Regions from separate parts of the Micromonospora sp. WMMA1923 genome, predicted to be linked through region 3. Evidence: riboswitches for the same ligand, from Rfam matches in the RefSeq annotation. Region 3 holds a riboswitch; each other region holds the start of a gene.
What was found. A riboswitch is a leader RNA that binds a small molecule or an ion and turns the genes downstream of it on or off. The one in region 3 is predicted to bind cobalamin.
Positions count from the first base shown of each region.

Region 1 (5,997 bases), 3.3 Mb from region 3:
CAACGCCACCGGCTGGTCCAGGTCCAGCGTGCGGGCGGCGGCCCGCAGGATGGTGTCGGGGTCGCGCAGGTCCGCGTCGACGTAGTCGGTGGCACCCTCGGGCGTGCCGACGAGCAGGGCGCGGGCGTGGGCCAGGACCAGCGGGTCGTTGTCGACGTAGACGATCCGGGCGTCCGGGGCCACCGACTGGGCCACCTCGTGGGTGTTGTCGGCGGTGGGCAGGCCGGTGCCGATGTCGAGGAACTGCCGGACCCCGGCCTCGGCGGCCAGGTAGCGCACCGCCCGGGCGAGGTAGGCCCGGGAGAGCCGGGCGTTCTGCGCCAGCTGCGGCAGGCTCGAGATGATCTGGTCGCCGACGGCCCGGTCGACCGCGAAGTTGTCCTTGCCGCCGAGCAGGTAGTTCCAGATCCGCGCCGTCTGGGGCACGTCAGCGTCGATCTTGGGCCGCTGCTGCCCGTCGTTCACGGCGGTACCGTCCATCATGGTCACACCTCGTGTCTACGGTGGACCAGGATCGGTCCACCCGCGCCAGCGTAGACCGTCTGCCTTCGGCGGTGCCGCCGTGGCGGCGGGTCAGCGTAGCGCGCTGCCCCGCAACCGGCGGGTGTCCCCTGCCGGGCGGTGGGCCACCGGGGTGACCCACCGCCCGGGTCCGGACCGCCGCCGGTCCGGTCGGGCTCAGCACCGGAGCGTGCTCAGAACTCGTCGTCGAAGGTGACGTTGCCGGTCACCCCTACCTGGTACGCCGACACCCGGCGCTCGAAGAAGTTCGACAGCTCCTGGACGTCCTGCAGCTCCATGAAGGCGAACGGGTTCGTCGAACCGTAGTACGGCGCGATGCCGAGCTGGGCCAGCCGCCGGTCGGCGACGTGCTGCAGGTACTGCCGCATGTCGGCCAGGCTGAGCCCGGAGACGCCCTGCTCCAGCAGGTCCTCGGCGAACTGCACCTCACACTCGACGGCCTCGGCCAGCATCTGGCGTACCTGCTCGACCAGGTCGTCGTCGAACAGGTCGGGCTCCTCGCGGCGGACCGTCTGCACCACCTCGAAGGCGAACTCCATGTGCATGGACTCGTCGCGGAACACCCAGTTGGTGCCGGAGGCGAGTCCGTTGAGCAGGCCCCGGGAGCGCAGGAAGTACACGTAGGCGAAGGCGCCGTAGAAGAACAGCCCCTCGATGCAGGCGGCGAAGCAGATCAGGTTGAGCAGGAAGGCCCGCCGGTCGGCCTTGGTCCGCAACTCGCGCAGCTCGAAGACGGAGTCGATCCAGCGAAAGCAGAACTCCGCCTTGCGTTTGATCGACGGGATGTTCTCGATCGCGGCGAAGGCCGCGAACCGCTCCTTCTCGTCGGGCACGTAGGTGTCGAGCAGGTTCAGGTAGAACTGGACGTGCACGGCCTCCTCGAACAGCTGCCGGGACAGGTACAGCCGGCCCTCGGGGGAGTTGACGTGCTGGTAGAGGTTGAGCACCAGGTTGTTGGCGACGATGGTGTCACCGGTGGCGAAGAAGGCGACCAGCCGGGACACCAGGTGCTGTTCGGCGGGGGAGAGCCGGGCCAGGTCGGCCAGGTCGGAGTGCAGGTCGACCTCTTCGACGGTCCAGGTGTTCTTGATGGCGTCCTTGAACCGGTCGAAGAAGTGCGGGTAGCGCATCGGCCGCAGGGTCAGGTCCATGCCCGGGTCGAGCAGCAGTTGACCGGTACGGGTGGTGGGGTCGATGTTCACTGGCAGGCCTCACAGCTCTCGGGGTTCTCCAGGGCACAGGCCAACGCCTCGTCGGCGTCGCCCACGGCGACGAGCGGCATCGCGGTGGCGTCGACGGCGACGAGTGGCGTCGCGGCGTCGCCGACGGCGACGAGTGGCGTCGCGGCGACCACCGGCGGCTGACTGTCGGCAGCCGTGACGGTGACGGTGGCCTGCTGGATGCGCGTCGCGGGCCGCGAGCGCAGGTAGTACGTGGTCTTCAGCCCGGCCTTCCAGGCGTACAGGTACATCGAGGAGAGCTTGCCGATGGTCGGCGCGCTCAGGAACAGGTTCAGCGACTGCGACTGGTCGATGTAGGGCGCCCGGGCGGCGGCCAGGTCGATCAACGCCCGCTGCGGCAACTCCCACGCCGTGCGGAACACCTCCCGCACGTCGGCCGGCAGCTCCCCGATGCCCTGCACCGACCCCTCGGCCCGCTTGATCCGGTCGCGGATCTCCGGCGTCCACAGTCCGCGGGCCTTCAACTCACCCACCAGGTACGCGTTGACCTGGAGGAACTCGCCGGACATCGTCTCGCGCTTGAACAGGTTGGACACCTGCGGCTCGATGCACTCGTAACAGCCGGCGATCGAGGCGATGGTGGCGGTCGGAGCGATCGCCACCAGCAGCGAGTTGCGCAGGCCGTGCCGGCCGATCGTCTCGCGCAGCGCCGCCCACCGGGAGGTCTGCGTGACCTCCGCACCCCAGAGGTCCGGGTGCAGCTCACCCCGGGCGGCGCGGGTCTCGGCGTACGCGGGATGCGGGCCGAAGCGTTCGGCGAGCCCGGCGGAGGTCTCCAGGGCGGTCAGCAGGATCTCCTCCTGCACCCGGGTGGACAGCTGCCGCGCCTCGTCCGAGTCGAACGGCAGCCGCAGGGTGAAGAAGGCGTCCTGCAGGCCCATCAGCCCGAGCCCGACCGGCCGCCAACGCGGGTTCGACGCCGCCGCCTGCGCGGCCGGGTAGTAGTTGATGTCGATCACCCGGTCCAGGAACACCACCGCGGTACGCACCGTGGCGCGCAGCCGCTCCCAGTCGACGCCGTCGGGGCCGACATGCGCGCCCAGGTTGACCGAGCCCAGGTTGCACACCGCCGTCTCGGCGTCGTTGTTGACCTCCAGGATCTCGGTGCACAGGTTGGACAGGTGGATCGAGTTGCCGGCCACGCCGGTCTGGTTGGACAGCTGGTTCGAGCGGTCCTTGAACGTCATCCACCCGTTGCCGGTCTGCGCCAGGGTGCGCATCATCCGCCCGTACAGGTCCCGGGCCTTGACCGTGCGGACCGCCTTCTTCTCCGCGATCCGGTACGCGGCGTCGAACTGCTCGCCGTAGAGGTCGGGCAGCTCCGGGGCGTCGCTGGGGTCGATCAGCGACCAGTCGCCGTCGGCCTCGACCCGGCGCATGAACTCGTCCGGGATCCAGTTGGCCAGGTTCAGGTTGTGGGTCCGCCGGGCCTCCTCGCCGGTGTTGTCCCGCAGCTCCAGGAACTCCTCGATGTCGGGGTGCCACGGCTCCAGGTAGACGCAGGCCGCGCCCTTGCGCCGGCCGCCCTGGTTGACCGCCGCCACCCCGGCGTCGAGGGTCTTGAGGAACGGCACGATCCCGTTGGACCTGCCGTTGGTGCCCCGGATCAGGGCCCCCCGGCCACGTACCCGGGACCAGGCGATGCCGATGCCGCCGGAGAACTTCGACAGCTTCGCCACCTGGTGGTAGCGCTCGTAGATCGAGTCCAGCTCGTCGCGCGGCGAGTCGACCAGGAAGCACGAGGACATCTGGGTGTGCCGGGTGCCCGAGTTGAACAGCGTCGGGGAGCTGGGCAGGTAGGCGAGCGACGACATCAGCCGGTAGAACCCGATCGCCTCCACCGGGGTCTGGGACAGCCCGCAGGCCACCCGCAGCAGCCAGTACTGCGGCGTCTCGACCACCTGCCGGGTCTCCGGGTGGCGCAGCAGGTACCGGTCGGCGACGGTCCGCAGGCCGAAGTACTCGAAGCGCAGATCCCCGGCCGGGTCCACGGCGTCGTCCAGCTTGCGCGCGTTGGCGGCCACGAAGGCGGCCGTCTCGTCGCCGATCAGGCCCAGCCCGTGGGCGTACCGGATGGACTGGCTGAAACTGGCCACCTGCTGGCCCCGGACCTCCTTGTCCACGTACGCGCCGAGCAGCCGGGCGGCCAGCCTGGAGTACTGCGGCTCCTCGCCGATCAGCTCCGCCGCCGTCTGGATCGACAGCTTGTCCAGCTCGGCGGTGGTCGCCCCGTCGTAGAGACCACTGATGGTCTTGGTGGCCACCCGCAGCGGGTCCACCTCGTCCAGGCCGGCGACCCACCGCTCGACCGCCTTGACGATCTTGTTGACGTCCACCGGCTCGGTCTCACCGTTGCGCTTGCTGACCCGCATCACCTGCCGGCGCTGCTCCGGTGCGTCCGCACCGGGTGCGGGCCTGTCCTGCACGACCGTCATGGTCTCTCCCTCGCGCTGTCTCCGCTGGTCTCCGGAGGCGCGGGCGGACGCCACCGGACCGCGAACTCGCGCGAGGTCCGTTCCTGGCGTCGGTCGTCCCACGCGACCGTCGACCGCCGTCCGCGAGCCGCGGACGGCGTGCTGGCAGGTCTTCGGACTCGTGGGCGTCTCACGCGTGCCTACTGGCCGTCGCTTCCCAGGCCGGGTGGCCCAGTGCTCGTTGACGGCGGTCGTTCCCACTCACCGCTGCGGGGCAGTTCCGGTCTCGCACCGGATTCCCTCTTGCCTCGGCCGCCCTGGATGGGCAGCCGAACCAGCTCCGCGGGACACCATATATGGGCGCCGTCCCGAACTTCCACACCACATGCTGTGTCGGCGTGTCGTGTGCGGTGGGTGACCGGCGCGACGCGGAGTACTCGGGCGGCTCCGCGCCCCCCATTCCTTCCGACCGGACGGTAGCATTGTGGGGCTGCACCGCGGATGGGAGATCACCAATGGCCCGAGCGACGTCCACCCGGCCGGAGTCGAACCGGCGCCGACAGCGCTGGCCGGACGGCTACGACCCGGAGAACACCCGCAAGTCGCTGATCGCCAGCGCGCTGGAGCTCTTCGAACAGCGTGGCTTCGACCGTACCTCCGTGCAGGAGATCGCCGACCAGGCCCGGCTCACCAAGGGCGCGTTCTACCACCACTTCGCCAGCAAGGACGACCTGCTGCGGCACATCCAGGAGGAGTACCTCCAGGCGCAGCTCACCGCGATCCAGCAGATCGAGGCCGACAGCGACGACCCCAAGGTACGGGTGGCCCAGCTGATCCGGTTCAGCCTGACCAGCGTCGCCGAGTACCGCGCGCACGTGACGATCTTCTACCAGGAGCGGCGCTACCTCACCGGTGACCTCTTCGCCGAGGTGACCCGCAAGCGCGGGCTGGTGGAGTCCGCCTTCGCCGGGATGATCGCCGACGGCGTCGACCGGGGCGTGTTCCGGGCCGACGTCGATCCCCGGATCGCCACCTTCGGGCTGGTCGGCATGTGCGCCTGGGCGTACCAGTGGCTCAACGTCGGCGGCCCACTCAGCATCGACGAGGTGGCCCGCCAGTTCAGCGCGATGGTCCTGGAGGGCCTGTACGCCTGAGCGAGAGGGCGCTCGATCTTGAATCGGGTTGACCGGCGTCGGTTAACTCCGTCGCCATGTCGTGCCGGTCCCGGTGACAATGCTCGTCGGACGGCGGGGTGTCGGTGGGTCTGATGACGCTTGGCACGATCCGGCTTCACGGTCGAGTCATGTCTTGTAGGTGAGCGCTTTCTGTAGGTGGAAGTCCGCTACGTCGAGCATCCACTTCCGGTTCGGGAAGTCGCCCTCGGCGATGCGCAGCGGGCCGCCGACCAGGTCCAGATGCATGACGTACTGGTAGTACTTGATCCGCTGCGGGTCGAGGTCCGGGTTGTCGAGCGCCGCGTAGTGCGGGCCGAAGCGCATCCGCATCCAGCAGTGCTCTACTTCGATGTCGGTGTACATCAGGCCTTCGATGTCGATGATGACGGGCTCCCCGTCCGGTCCGACGAGTGTGTGTTCTGCGCAGAGTTCGCCGTGGACCACGCCGTATTCCGCCCGTGGGTCGAGTGCGGCGTGCAGAGTGCGGAGTTTCTCCTCCAGTATCGCCTCGGCTTCGGCCGCGCGGGCATCGCGGGGCACGGCGGTGGCGATGTTCACCAGCGCGCGTTCCAGGTAGGCCTGCTCGCAGGTCGTGTCCGGCGGTGCGCCTCCGCTGTCGATCCATGCGACGCGCCCGAACGCCGG
Region 1 covers NZ_JBMHLZ010000001.1:2,132,319-2,138,315, forward strand. Annotated here, with positions in the region: gene ACN28G_RS09710 (SAM-dependent methyltransferase) at 1-483, opposite strand, end outside; gene ACN28G_RS09715 (ribonucleotide-diphosphate reductase subunit beta) at 696-1,673, opposite strand; gene ACN28G_RS09720 (ribonucleoside-diphosphate reductase subunit alpha) at 1,721-4,198, opposite strand; cobalamin riboswitch at 4,325-4,531, opposite strand; gene ACN28G_RS09725 (TetR/AcrR family transcriptional regulator) at 4,693-5,331, shown strand; gene ACN28G_RS09730 (phosphotransferase) at 5,479-5,997, opposite strand, start outside.
Region 1: it holds a riboswitch for cobalamin, as region 3 does, so the genes downstream of both, ACN28G_RS09720 (ribonucleoside-diphosphate reductase subunit alpha) here and ACN28G_RS24715 (peptidase) in region 3, are expected to answer to the same signal.

Region 2 (5,997 bases), 3.4 Mb from region 3:
GCGTCGACGCCGGAGCCCGCCGGGTCGAGGCGGTCTCGTTCGTCCGCGCCGACCGGGTGCCCCAGATGGCCGATGCGGAGGCCGTCATGGCCGAGGTGCCCCGACACAGCGACGTATCGTACATCGGTCTGGTGCTCAACCGGCGCGGGCTCGACCGGGCGCTCGCCGCCGGGGTGGACGAGGTCAACTGTGTCGTGGTCGCCACCGAGACGTTCAGTCGACGCAACCAGGGCGCCTCGGTCGACGCCATGGTCCAGCAGTGGGCCGCGATAGCCGGAGCCGCCCACGCCGCCGGCCGGAAGGCCAGCGTCACCGTGGCCGCCGCCTTCGGCTGCCCCTTCGAGGGCGAGGTCGCCCCGACGGTCGTCGCCGACCTGGTGCGACGGTTGGCCGCCGCCGAGCCGGACGAGATCGCCCTGGCCGACACCATCGGTGTGGGAGTTCCCGCCCAGGTCCGGCAGCTGGTGCGGGCCGCCGCGGCGGCGGCCCCGGGGGTGCCGCTGCGCGCGCACTTCCACGACACCCGCAACACCGGCATCGCCAACGCGCTGGCGGCGGTCGAGGCCGGCGTGCGGGTTCTCGACGCCAGTGTCGGCGGGATCGGTGGCTGCCCCTTCGCCCCGGCGGCCACCGGCAACGTCGCGACCGAGGACCTGGTCTACGCGCTGCACCGCTCCGGTCATCCGACCGGCCTGGACCCCCGGCTGGTGATCGGGACGGCCGCCTGGATCGGCGACCAACTCGGCAAGGCCACTGTGCCGGGTGCGCTCGGTCGGGCCGGCTGGTTCCCGGCCGAGCCGCAGTGACCGCTCCGACCCCGGTGGTTCGGACGGGCGGTCGCGGGACCGCCGTCGTCGCCACGGCCGGGTTGCTCCGCGACACGATCAGGCGACCCCGTCAGGCGTTGTGTCCTCTGTTGGGTTGTTCGTCCTAATCTAGCGACGTTCACGTTTCTTTCGGTCGTCACCGCGCCGAGTCGCACGGTGACCCGTCCCGACGCGTCCGGCTCGGGCTCCCCACGGAGGTTGCAGATGGGCGATCGTGTGCGCAGACGTCAGTTGGTGGCTCTCTCGGGCACCGCCGGCGCCGTCGGCCTGCTCGGTCTGGTGGGCGCGGGCGGTGCCCTGGCCGACGGCGGGTCGGCGGGGCCGGCGGCCACCCCCGGATCGCCACCGGCGCTCGGCGGCCCCGGCGGCCCGGCCCCCTGTCCCACGCCCTCCGCGGCGTGTGGCTTCCCGGCAGACACCGGTGGCCGGTTCGACCTGTGGGACCGGGTGCAGGTCTGCGAGGGCACCAAGGTCGGCCCGCCCTTTTCGCAGTGCCTGCGGACGACACCCACCTACGTGATCCTCAACGGCGGGTCCGGGTCCAACCACGACTACCTGCTCGTCCCGAGCTGCCGCGTCCGGGGCATCGAGTGCCCGTGAATCACCACCGCCGCCGCCCCGAACTACTGGCTGGAGGCGTGGAACAACGCACAACCCGGGCAGCCGGGACAGGTCGTGTACCCCAACATCGGGCTGGGGATCAACTCGGCCGACCCGACGATCCGTACCCAGGACCAGCTGCACATCCACCTGGCCGGCATCCACTCCGGCATCCAGACCCAGCTGAACAGCCACGACAGCGCGATCAGCAACGACCCGGCGCGGTGGCGCAACCAGATCGTGCCGATCTGGGGGCTGACGAGCACCGGTACCCCGGCTCCCCGGTCCTACCGGGTGCTGCACGTGGCGAACCTCAACGACAACCTCTTCCGGCTGCTGCTGGACAGCGTGGTACGACCGACCGGCTCGACGATGGCCGCGCAGATGATGGCGGTGACGCCCCGCCTGATCGGCAACGGCGGGTTCTACGTGCTCAACAGCGAACCCGGACTGCCCGTCGCGATGGGGCAACCCGGCGGCACGGGCACCACCGACTTCCTGCTGGCGTACAACTGACCGGACAGCGCGTACGATGTCCCGTGGTGCTGGTTCGTCCCGCCCGTGAGGGTGGGACGTCGTAAGAGGGAACCCGGTGCGAGACCGGGACTGCCCCGCAGCGGTGAGTGGGAACGACCGCCGTCAACGAAGCACTGGACCGTGAGGTCTGGGAAGCGACGGCCAGTAGGCGACCTGTGTGTCACGCCCACGAGTCCGAAGACCTGCCAGCGCCGCGCACACCGCCGGTGTGCGCCGCCGGCGGCCCCTCGGGAGGGTCAGGGCGGAAGCCGGTGCCTCCGGGGCGCCTACCTTCCCCTCCCGTGCCCGCCGGGCGCTTCGAGGGAAGGACCCCCTGTCGATGAACACCGCATTCGGTCAGAGCACCGTGCTCGGGTATCCGCGCATCGGCGCCGACCGTGAACTGAAGAAGGCCGTCGAGGCGTACTGGGCCGGCGCCCTCGACGCCGACGGCCTGGCGCGTACCGCCGCCGGCCTGCGGGCCGAGGTGTGGCGGACGCTGCGCGACGCCCGCCTCGACGCGATCCCGTCGAACACCTTCTCCTACTACGACCACGTGCTGGACACCGCCGTCGCGGTCGGCGCCGTCCCGGCCCGGTTCGCCCGGTTGGGCCTGTCCGAGATGGACACCTACTTCGCCATGGCCCGGGGCGTCGAGACCGAGCCGGCGTTGGAGCTGACCAAGTGGTTCGCCACCAACTACCACTACCTGGTGCCGGAGATCGCCGCCGACACCGTCTTCACGGCGAACCCGGCCAAGGCGCTCACCGAGTACGCCGAGGCCCGCGCGCTGGGGCTGACCACCCGGCCGGTCCTGGTCGGACCGGCCACGTTCCTGCTGCTGGCCAAGGGCGACGACCCGTTCGCCCGCCTCGACGAGCTGGTCGGGACCTACGCGGAGATCCTCACCGCGTTGGCCGACGCGGGGGTGCCCTGGGTGCAGCTGGACGAGCCCGGCTACGTCACGGACCGCACCCCCGCCGAGATCGACGCGTTGCGCCGGGCCTACACCCGGCTCGGTACCCTCACCCACCGGCCCCGGATCTTCGTCGCCAGCTACTTCGGCGAACTCGGTGACGCGCTACCGGCGCTGCTGGACACCCCGGTCGAGGCGATCGGCCTGGACCTGGTCGCCGGCGCGGGAAACCTCCAGCGGCTGGCCGCCGCCGGCCCGCTGGGCGGCCGGACCATCGTCGCCGGCCTGGTCGACGGCCACAACATCTGGCGTACCGACCTGCGGGCCGCCGTCTCGATCGGGGCGACGATCGCCGGCCTGGCCGACCACGTCGCCGTCTCCACCTCCTGTTCCCTGCTGCACGTGCCGGTCGACCTGACCGCCGAGTCGCGTCTGGACCCCCGGCTGGCCGAACGGCTCGCGTTCGCCCGGCAGAAGGTCGACGAGGTCGTGCTGCTCGGCCGGGCGCTGCGCGACGGCACCACCGTGCTGCCCGCGCCGCTGCCGGCCGCCCCCGCCGCCTGGCGGCACGACGAGGTACGCGGCCGCCTCGCCGCGCTGCGCCCCACCGACCGGCGACGTGGCGACTACGAGACCCGGGCCGCCCGGCAGCAGGACCGGCTCGGCCTGCCGGAGCTGCCCACCACCACCATCGGGTCGTTCCCGCAGACCGACGAGCTGCGTCGGGCCCGCGCCGCGTACCGGGCGGGTGGCCTGGACGACGCCGGCTACACCGCGCGGATGCGCGCCGAGGTGGAACGGGTGATCCGGCTGCAGGAACGGCTGGGCCTGGACGTGCTGGTGCACGGCGAACCGGAACGCAACGACATGGTGCAGTACTTCGGCGAGCAGCTCGACGGGTTCGCCGCCACCGAACACGGTTGGGTGCAGTCCTACGGCTCCCGCTGCGTACGCCCGCCGGTCATCTTCGGTGACGTGGCGCGCCGGGCACCGATGACCCTCGACTGGTCCACCTACGCGCAGTCGCTCACCAGCAGACCGGTCAAGGGCATGCTTACCGGCCCGGTCACCATCCTGGCCTGGTCCTTCGTCCGCGCCGACCAGCCGCTGGCGGACACCGCCGACCAGGTGGCGCTGGCCCTGCGCGACGAGTGCCACGACCTGGAGGCCGCCGGGATCCGGGTGATCCAGGTCGACGAGCCGGCGTTGCGCGAGACGCTGCCGCTGCGCCGGGCCGACCAGCGGGCGTACCTGGACTGGGCGGTGGCCGCGTTCCGGCTGGCCACCAGCGGCGTCGCCGACGACACCCAGATCCACACCCACCTGTGCTATTCGGAGTTCGGTGAGGTGATCGACGCGATCGACGCCCTCGACGCCGACGTGACCAGCATCGAGGCGTCCCGGTCGAAGATGGAGGTCCTCGACGACCTCGCCGCCGTCGGCTACGGCCGGGGCGTCGGCCCCGGGGTGTGGGACATCCACTCTCCCCGGGTCCCCCCGGCCGACGAGGTGGTCGAGGCGCTGCGCCGGGCCGTGGCCGCGGTGCCGGCGTCCCGGCTGTGGGTCAACCCGGACTGCGGCCTGAAGACCCGCGGCTACCGCGAGGTGGAGGCGTCCCTGCGGCAGCTGGTCGCGGCCGCCGCCGAGGTACGCCGGGACTGACCGCGCGGCACCGGACGGTCCCCACTGTCGGGGACCGTCCGGTGGCCCGGGGCCCCGCCGGCCGGGCACCGCCGTGGCGGAGCCGACCGGTTCAGCCGGTCGGCGGGCGCCTGCCGACCGGTCACAGGGCGGGACGGACCCGGAAGGTGGCGGTGGCTGCCGAGGCGCCGTCGCCCACCCGGGAGATCCGCATCTGTCCCCGGGCGTCGTGCCGCAGGTAGTGCTCCGGATGGTTGGTCGTCCGCAGGGACGTGTGCGCGCCGCCGAGGCCGGGGACCGGGCAGAAGGTGGCGTCGGCGGCGAAGTCGGCACTGCCGTCGGCGCGGTGCAGGAACACCCGGAACTCGTGGTGGCGCAGGTAGTGACCGGGGAAGTTCACCGACTCGAAGGAGACGCAGCTGCGGGTACCGAGACCGGCGCGCACGACGAACGCGGCGTCGGCCTTCGTACCGGTGTCGCTGCCGGCGTCGACCCGGTCGACGCGGGCCTCGAAGAAGGCGTGCCGGACCCGGTGGCCGGGCCGGCCGGCCAGTTCCAGGCCGATCCGGGCACCCGGGGTCAACGTGGGTCCGGCCGGGGAGGTCGGCGCGGCCGGAGCCGGCGCGGTGGAGCTGGTGGCGGGCTTCGCCGGGGTGCTGCCGGCGCTGGCCGGGGTGCTACCGGCGGTAGCCGGGGTGGACGCGTCGTGGTCGGTGCCGGCGGCACGCGGGTTGAGCCCCGGCTGCACGGTGGGGCCGTCGGCCGGGCCGGACGGCGTGGCGCTGCGTTCGGGGGTGCCCGAGCCGAGACCCTCCACTGTGTACGGCGCGCCGCCGTTGGCGGGAAAGTCCGCACCGCTCGGCACCCCGGCGACGAACTCACCGCGGACCGGTTCCTGGCTGGTGCCGGCGTACAGCGCCGTCACCGCCACGACACCGGTGAGGGCGACCAGGGCGACGCCGCCCATCAGCAGGGCGCGGCGCGGGCGGGCCCGATCGGTCAGGCCGCTGCGCGACGGGACGCCTGCCGGCGTGTCGGGTCCGGTCCGTCGGACGACGACGGCGCTCTGCCTGCCGGCGAGGTCGGCACCGGCCGGAGACACCCCGCTCGGCCAGGCGGTCGGGGGCAGGGTGACCGGAGGCGGCGGCGGTGCCGCGGCGCGGTGCCGGAGTAGACCGGCGGGCTCGTACCACTGCGGTCCGGTGTCCGGCCGGTCGGACCACCGGTCGGTGATGCCCCGGCCGGGCGGACCTGACCGGCGAATCCAGCCGCCGATCCGCAGGCGTGACTGGTCGTTGCCGGTTTCGGGCATAGTGGTCTCCTGCTACTTCCGGCGCACGCGCTCACCCGGACATGTCAGATTGTTGCCGGCATACGTTCTCATTTCCCACCCGACCAACGCCAGTACGCATGCCGATCCGTGATCAAGTTTATCCGGCGCCGGTCGAGGTCCACCGTGGACCTACCCGGGGCGCGCCGGTCAGCTCATGTCGATGC
Region 2 covers NZ_JBMHLZ010000001.1:2,067,426-2,073,422, forward strand. Annotated here, with positions in the region: gene ACN28G_RS09460 (hydroxymethylglutaryl-CoA lyase) at 1-806, shown strand, start outside; gene ACN28G_RS09465 (hypothetical protein) at 1,032-1,427, shown strand; gene ACN28G_RS09470 (CDP-diacylglycerol diphosphatase) at 1,428-1,943, shown strand; cobalamin riboswitch at 1,957-2,168, shown strand; gene metE (5-methyltetrahydropteroyltriglutamate--homocysteine S-methyltransferase) at 2,284-4,521, shown strand; gene ACN28G_RS09480 (AbfB domain-containing protein) at 4,643-5,812, opposite strand; gene ACN28G_RS09485 (hypothetical protein) at 5,981-5,997, opposite strand, start outside.
Region 2: it holds a riboswitch for cobalamin, as region 3 does, so the genes downstream of both, metE (5-methyltetrahydropteroyltriglutamate--homocysteine S-methyltransferase) here and ACN28G_RS24715 (peptidase) in region 3, are expected to answer to the same signal.

Region 3 (5,997 bases):
TCTCATCTACGCCACGCTCGCCTCGATGGCCGCGGTCGTCGCCGCCGTGCTGTCCAGCCAGGACAGGGCGAACCTTCTTCTCCTGCTGCCGGCGGTCACCGTGGTGCTGGGCTGGACGTATCTGGTCAACGACGAGAAGATCTCCGCGATCGGCCGGTACGTCCGCACCGACCTCGGGCCACGGCTGGTCGCCCTCACCCCCGACGGCCAACCGGCCTTCGGCTGGGAGGTGGCGCATCGCAGTGACCCCAGGCGCAGCTCACGCAAGTACCTCCAGCTCGCCGTGGACCTGGGCACCTTCGTCCTGCCTCCGTTGGCCGCCCTGGTCGTGTACTGGGTCAACGGCCCCTACGACGTCGCCTTCGTCACGGTCTCGCTCGCCGAACTGGGCACGGTCGGCGTGCTGGCCTGGCAGCTGGTGCGCTACGCCGACCTCGCCACCGGCCCGACGACCTGAGCCACCGCTCCGCCGGGCGTTCCCGAAGTCCGCGCGGCGGGCCGGTCAGGCGAGCAGCGTACGCAGGATGCGGGCGAGCTGTTCCCGGTCGGCCGGCGGCAGGTCCCCGAAGAGATCGTCGGCGGCGGCCCGGCGGGCGGCGTACATGGCGGCACCGGCGCGGGTGCCCTCCTCGGTCGGCGTGACCAGGGTGGCGCGCCGGTCCGTCGGGTCGGCCTGCCGCCGCACCAGACCCCGGGCCTGCAGGTCGTCGACGACCTCGGTGGCCGAGCGGGGGGCGATCCGCAGGTGCTCGGCGATCGCACTGAGCCGCAGCGGACCGTGCCGGTTGAGCACGCCGAGCGCCCGGGACTGGGCGGGCGTGACGTCCCACGGCGCGAGCGCCTGACGGGTGCGGTGGCGCAGCCGTCGGGTCACCGCCCAGAACGCCTCGGCGAGGCCGTCCTCGGGCTGGTGCGGGTCCGTGGTCACGGGGACCGGCGGGTCTTCGGGCACGGGAACAACCTACCAGGAGAAGGTGTTGTTCCCTCATGTTGAGGTAACCTCAGCATTAGTCGAAGGTAAGGGAGCATCCCTTGGAACCCGTCCCCTCCGGCCGCGACCGCGGCTCCCACAAGCCCGGCCGCGACCACAAGCCCGGCCGCGACCGCGGCTCCCACGAGCTCAGCGCCGAGGAGCAGGCGCAGGCCCGCCAGGTGTCCCTGCGTCGCATCGGCGGACTCTTCGCCCGGCACCGGGGCGCGCTCGCCACCGTCACCGCGATCATCGTGGCCTCCTCGGTGCTCGCCACGGCCACGCCCTTCCTGCTCCGCGCGGTGATCGACCGGGCCCTGCCCGAACGCGACCTGCCGCTGCTGGCCTGGCTGGTGGCCGGCCTGGTCGTGGTCGCCGCCGTCACCTCCGTGCTGGGCGTGGCGCAGACCTGGATCTCCACCCGGGTGGGCCAGCAGGTCATGCACCGGCTGCGCACCGACGTCTTCACCCACCTGCAGCGACAGTCACTGGCGTTCTTCACCCGGACCCGCACCGGCGAGGTCCAGTCCCGGATCACCAACGACATCGGTGGCATGCAGTCGGTGGTCACCTCGACCGCCACCTCGATCGCGGCCAACCTGACCACCGTGATCGCCACCGGGGTGGCCATGCTCGCCCTGTCCTGGCGACTGTCGCTGGTCTCCCTCGTCGTGCTGCCACCGGCCATCTGGCTGACCCGCCGGGTCGCCCAGCTCCGTCGGGAGATCACCGCGCGGCGGCAACGTGAACTCGCCGACCTCAACGTCACGGTCGAGGAAGGGCTCTCGGTCAGCGGCGTACACCTGGCCAAGACCCTCGGCACCGGCCCCGCCCTGGCCGCGCGCTTCACCGCCTCCTCGGCCCGCCTGGTCGACCTGGAGCTGCGCTCCGAGCTCGCCGGCCGCTGGCGGATGGCCACGATGAGCGTCGTCTTCGCCGCCATTCCGGCGGTGATCTACCTCAGCGCCGGACTGCCCGGCACCGCCGGGACGCTCAGCATCGGCACCCTGGTCGCCTTCACCGCGTTGCAGGGCGGGTTGTTCCGGCCGCTGACCGGGCTGCTCAACGTGGCCGTCTCGGTCACCGCCTCGCTGGCGCTCTTCGCCCGGATCTTCGAGTACCTGGACCTGCCGGTCGAGGTGGCCGACCCGGCCGAGCCGGTCGAGATCGACAGGCGCCGGGTCCGGGGCGAGCTACGCCTGACCGACGTCACCTTCCACTACCCGGGCAGTGACACCGCCGCCGTAGCCGGGATCAATCTCGACGTCCCCGCCGGCACCAGCCTGGCCCTGGTCGGCGAGACCGGGTCCGGCAAGAGCACCCTGGCCGCGCTGCTGAGCCGGCTCCACGACCCGACCAGCGGCCGGATCACCGTCGACGGCGTCGACCTGCGCCAGCTGCGCCTGGCTGATCTCGCCGCCATCGTCGGGGTGGTCAGCCAGGAGACGTACCTGCTGCACACCACGGTCCGGGAGAACCTGCGCTACGCCCGTCCGGACGCCACCGACGCCGAGATCGAGGCCGCCGCCCGCGCCGCCCAGATCCACGACCTGATCGCCGGCCTGCCCGACGGGTACGACACGGTGGTCGGGTCGCGGGGGCACCGCTTCTCCGGCGGCGAGAAGCAGCGCCTGGCGATTGCCCGGACGCTGCTGCGCGACCCGCGGGTGCTGATCCTCGACGAGGCCACCAGCGCCCTGGACACCGAGACCGAGCGCGCCGTGCAACGGGCGTTCGACGAGGTGGCCCGGGGTCGTACCACCATCACCATCGCCCATCGGCTGGCCACCGTGCGCGACGCCGACCGGATCGCGGTGCTCGACCACGGGCGGATCGTGGAGTCCGGCGACCACGCCGACCTGCTGGCGCGGGCCGGCCGCTACGCCGCCCTCGCCGCCTGACAGCCCCGCTCCGGCGGCGCTCCGCGCACCGTCCCGGACCGGCCGATCCGGCCGGATGCGTTCGTGGTGGCCGGCACCAGGGGCAGGAGCAGCGGCAGGACGTCGGCTGCGACGTACGACGCATTGACACGCCCTGTCGTCGCTGGCCAGACTGACGGCACAACTCCACAAGCGCGTACGTGCGGGGGAAGTCCGGTCTGAGTCCGGCGCTGGCCCGCAACGGTAGGCCGTCGAGGTGATCCACTTTTGACGGCGAGCCCGAATACCCGCCGTACGCGTGAATTCGTTCCCCCACCCGTCGTGGCCCACGGGTCGGAGTCCCGGTCCTCCGCGTCACGACGGTCGTCCGGGTTTCTGACGACCGCCGGGCCGGAAAGGCGCTTCCGATGGTCGTCCGCCTGAGCCGGCACCACCTGCTCGTCCTCCTCTGCGGTCTGCTCGCCGCCCTCACCCTCACCACCCCCGCGCTCGCCGCGCCCGCGCCCGCCGGCCCGGTGCCGACGGGCCCGACCCGCGCCGAGGCCGCCGCCGGTTGGCTGGCCCGTCAACTCGTCGATGGCGAACGCCTCGAAGTGGTCTTCGACGGCGTCGCCTACCCCGACCAGGGGCTCACCCTCGACGCGGTCCTCGCCTTCGCCGCCGCCGGCGTCGCCGACGACTTCGGTGCGTCGGCACTGGCCTGGGTCACCCGGCCGGACATCCGCGACGGTTACGTCGGCGACGGCAGCACCGAGGCGTACGCCGGGGCCACCGCGAAGCTCGCCCTCGCCGTCGCGGTACGCGGCGCGGATCCGACCGATGTGGGCGGGGTCGACCTGACCGCCCGGCTGCGTTCGCTGCAGTCGACCGACGGCCGGTTCACCGACCGGTCGGCGTTCGGTGACTACAGCAACGCCTTCAGCCAGTCCCTGGCGATCCTCGCCCTGCACCGCACCGCGCCGGGGGTGCCTCCGGCGGCGGCGTCCTGGCTGGCCGGCACCCGGTGCGCCGACGGCGGCTATCCGCTGCTGCCCGCCCAGCCGGTCTGTACCTCCGACGTGGACGCCACCGCGCTCGCGGTGCAGGCGCTGCGGGCCGCCGGCCGCCCGGCCGACGCCGCCGCCGGGCTGCGCTGGCTGGTCTCCGTGCAGGGCACCGACGGTGGCTTCGGCAACGCCAACAGCACCGGTCTCGCCGCGCAGGCGCTACGCGCCGGCGGCCGGCCGCTGGCCTGGGCTCGGGCCCGCACCTTCCTCACCGGACTCCAGGTGGGCTGCGCCGGTGCGCCGGCCGACCGGGGCGCGGTCGACTTCGACGGCGGCACCTTCGATCCGCAGACCGCCGTCCGCGCGACCGCACAGGCCGTCCTCGGCCTGACCGGCACCGGGTACGCCCAGCTCACGGCCACCGGGACGACCGCCGGGGCACCGGTGACCTCCTGCCCCTGAGCGGCCCCGGTGCGCCACCCGTCCGGTCCCCGCTCGTCCCAGCTCAGCTCGCCGTGCCCCAGCTCCCCTCACCTCAGCTCGTCTCACCTCGGCTCGTCCGACCACAGGAGGACGTCATGTTCCGTCACCGTTGCGCCATCCGCCGCCGGCTCGCCGGGCTGCTGGCCGCCGCCGTCGCCGCCGTCGCACTGACCGCGGTCGAACCCGCACCCCGGGCGGCGCACGCCGCCGCCTGCACCGGCACCACCGGAGTGACCGTGGTCGTCGACTTCGCCGCCCTCGGCGGGGGCGTCCAGGTCGCCTGCGCCCTCGGCGATCCGGCCACCGGGGTGGCCGCCCTGCAGGGCGCGGGCTTCACCGTCACCGGCACCTCGCGCTGGGGGCTGGCCTTCGTCTGCCGGATCAACGGCAAGCCCACCGCCGCGACCGACCCGTGCGTCAACACCCCGCCCGCCACGGCGTACTGGTCGTACTGGCACGCCTCCGGCAGCGGCGCGGCCTGGTCGTACAGCACCTCCGGCGCGTCCAGCTACAACCCCGCGCCGGGCAGCGTCGAGGGCTGGTCCTTCGGCGCGGGCGCCGCACCGAGCATCACCGCTCCCTGACCTGCCGCCCCGGGGTGGACCGGGCGTCGACCGACCACACTGCGAAAGGCACCCTCATGCCACTGTCCGCGCCACGGCCACCCGGGCCCCGGCCACCGTCCCGACCGCCCGTACCCCGGCCACCCGTCTCCCCGGCACCCGCGTCCCAACGGCTCGTGTCCCGGCGGCTCATCTCTCGGCGGCTCGTGTCCCGGCGGGTCGGTGCCGGTCTCGCGGCCAGCACGGCGGTGACCCTGGCCGCGCTCAGCGCCGTACCCCTGAGCGGGGTGGCCGCACCGGCGGCGGCCGATACCGCCGCCGGGCGCGCCGCCGCGACCTGGCTGGCCGGGGAGTTCGACGACGGGGCGCTGCCCGGACCGTTCGGCGGCCCGGACTGGGGCCTGACCATCGACGGGATCCTCGCGCTCTCCGCGACCGGGGTCGCCGCACCGACCCGGCAGGCGGCAACCGCGCAGGTCGCGGCGCACGTACGGGCCTACAACAGCTACGACGACTGGGGTATCCCCGGCTTCACCGACGGTGGGGCGACGGCCAAACTGCTGTACGCCGCCGCAGCCGCCGGAGCCGATCCCACCGCATTCGGCGGCTTCGACCTGCGGGCCGAGACGCTGTCCCTGATCGCCGGGGCGGACACGGGGCACCAGCGGGGGCGGATCACCAGCCGGACCACCGCCGACAGTGGACCGGACGCCAGCAACACCTTCGACCAGTCCTTCGCCGTGCTGGGCCTGGCCCGCAGTGGTGACCTGCCACCGGCCACCGTCGACTTCCTGCTCCGGCAGCAGTGCGCGGCGGGTGGGTTCCGGCTCTACCCGGACACCGTGGACGGGCCGTCACCCTCCTGCGACGAGCAGGCCGACGCGCTCCTCGACGTCGACTCGACCGCGATGGCCGTCCAGGCGCTGTTGGCCGCCGCCGACGCCGGTGCCGGCGGTGCCGCCGACGCGGCCGGCCGGGCGGCGGACTGGCTGGTCGCCCAGCAGCACCCGGACGGGTCGTTCGGTGGTTCGGGGCCGACCACCGGCGCGAACTCCAACAGCACCGGCCTGGCCGGGCAGGCCCTCGCCGCCGCGAGGCGCGACACCCCGGCCACC
Region 3 covers NZ_JBMHLZ010000001.1:5,436,773-5,442,769, forward strand. Annotated here, with positions in the region: gene ACN28G_RS24700 (hypothetical protein) at 1-457, shown strand, start outside; gene ACN28G_RS24705 (MarR family winged helix-turn-helix transcriptional regulator) at 503-952, opposite strand; gene ACN28G_RS24710 (ABC transporter ATP-binding protein) at 1,153-2,871, shown strand; cobalamin riboswitch at 3,010-3,159, shown strand; gene ACN28G_RS24715 (peptidase) at 3,258-4,298, shown strand; gene ACN28G_RS24720 (hypothetical protein) at 4,415-4,903, shown strand; gene ACN28G_RS24725 (cell wall anchor protein) at 5,059-5,997, shown strand, end outside.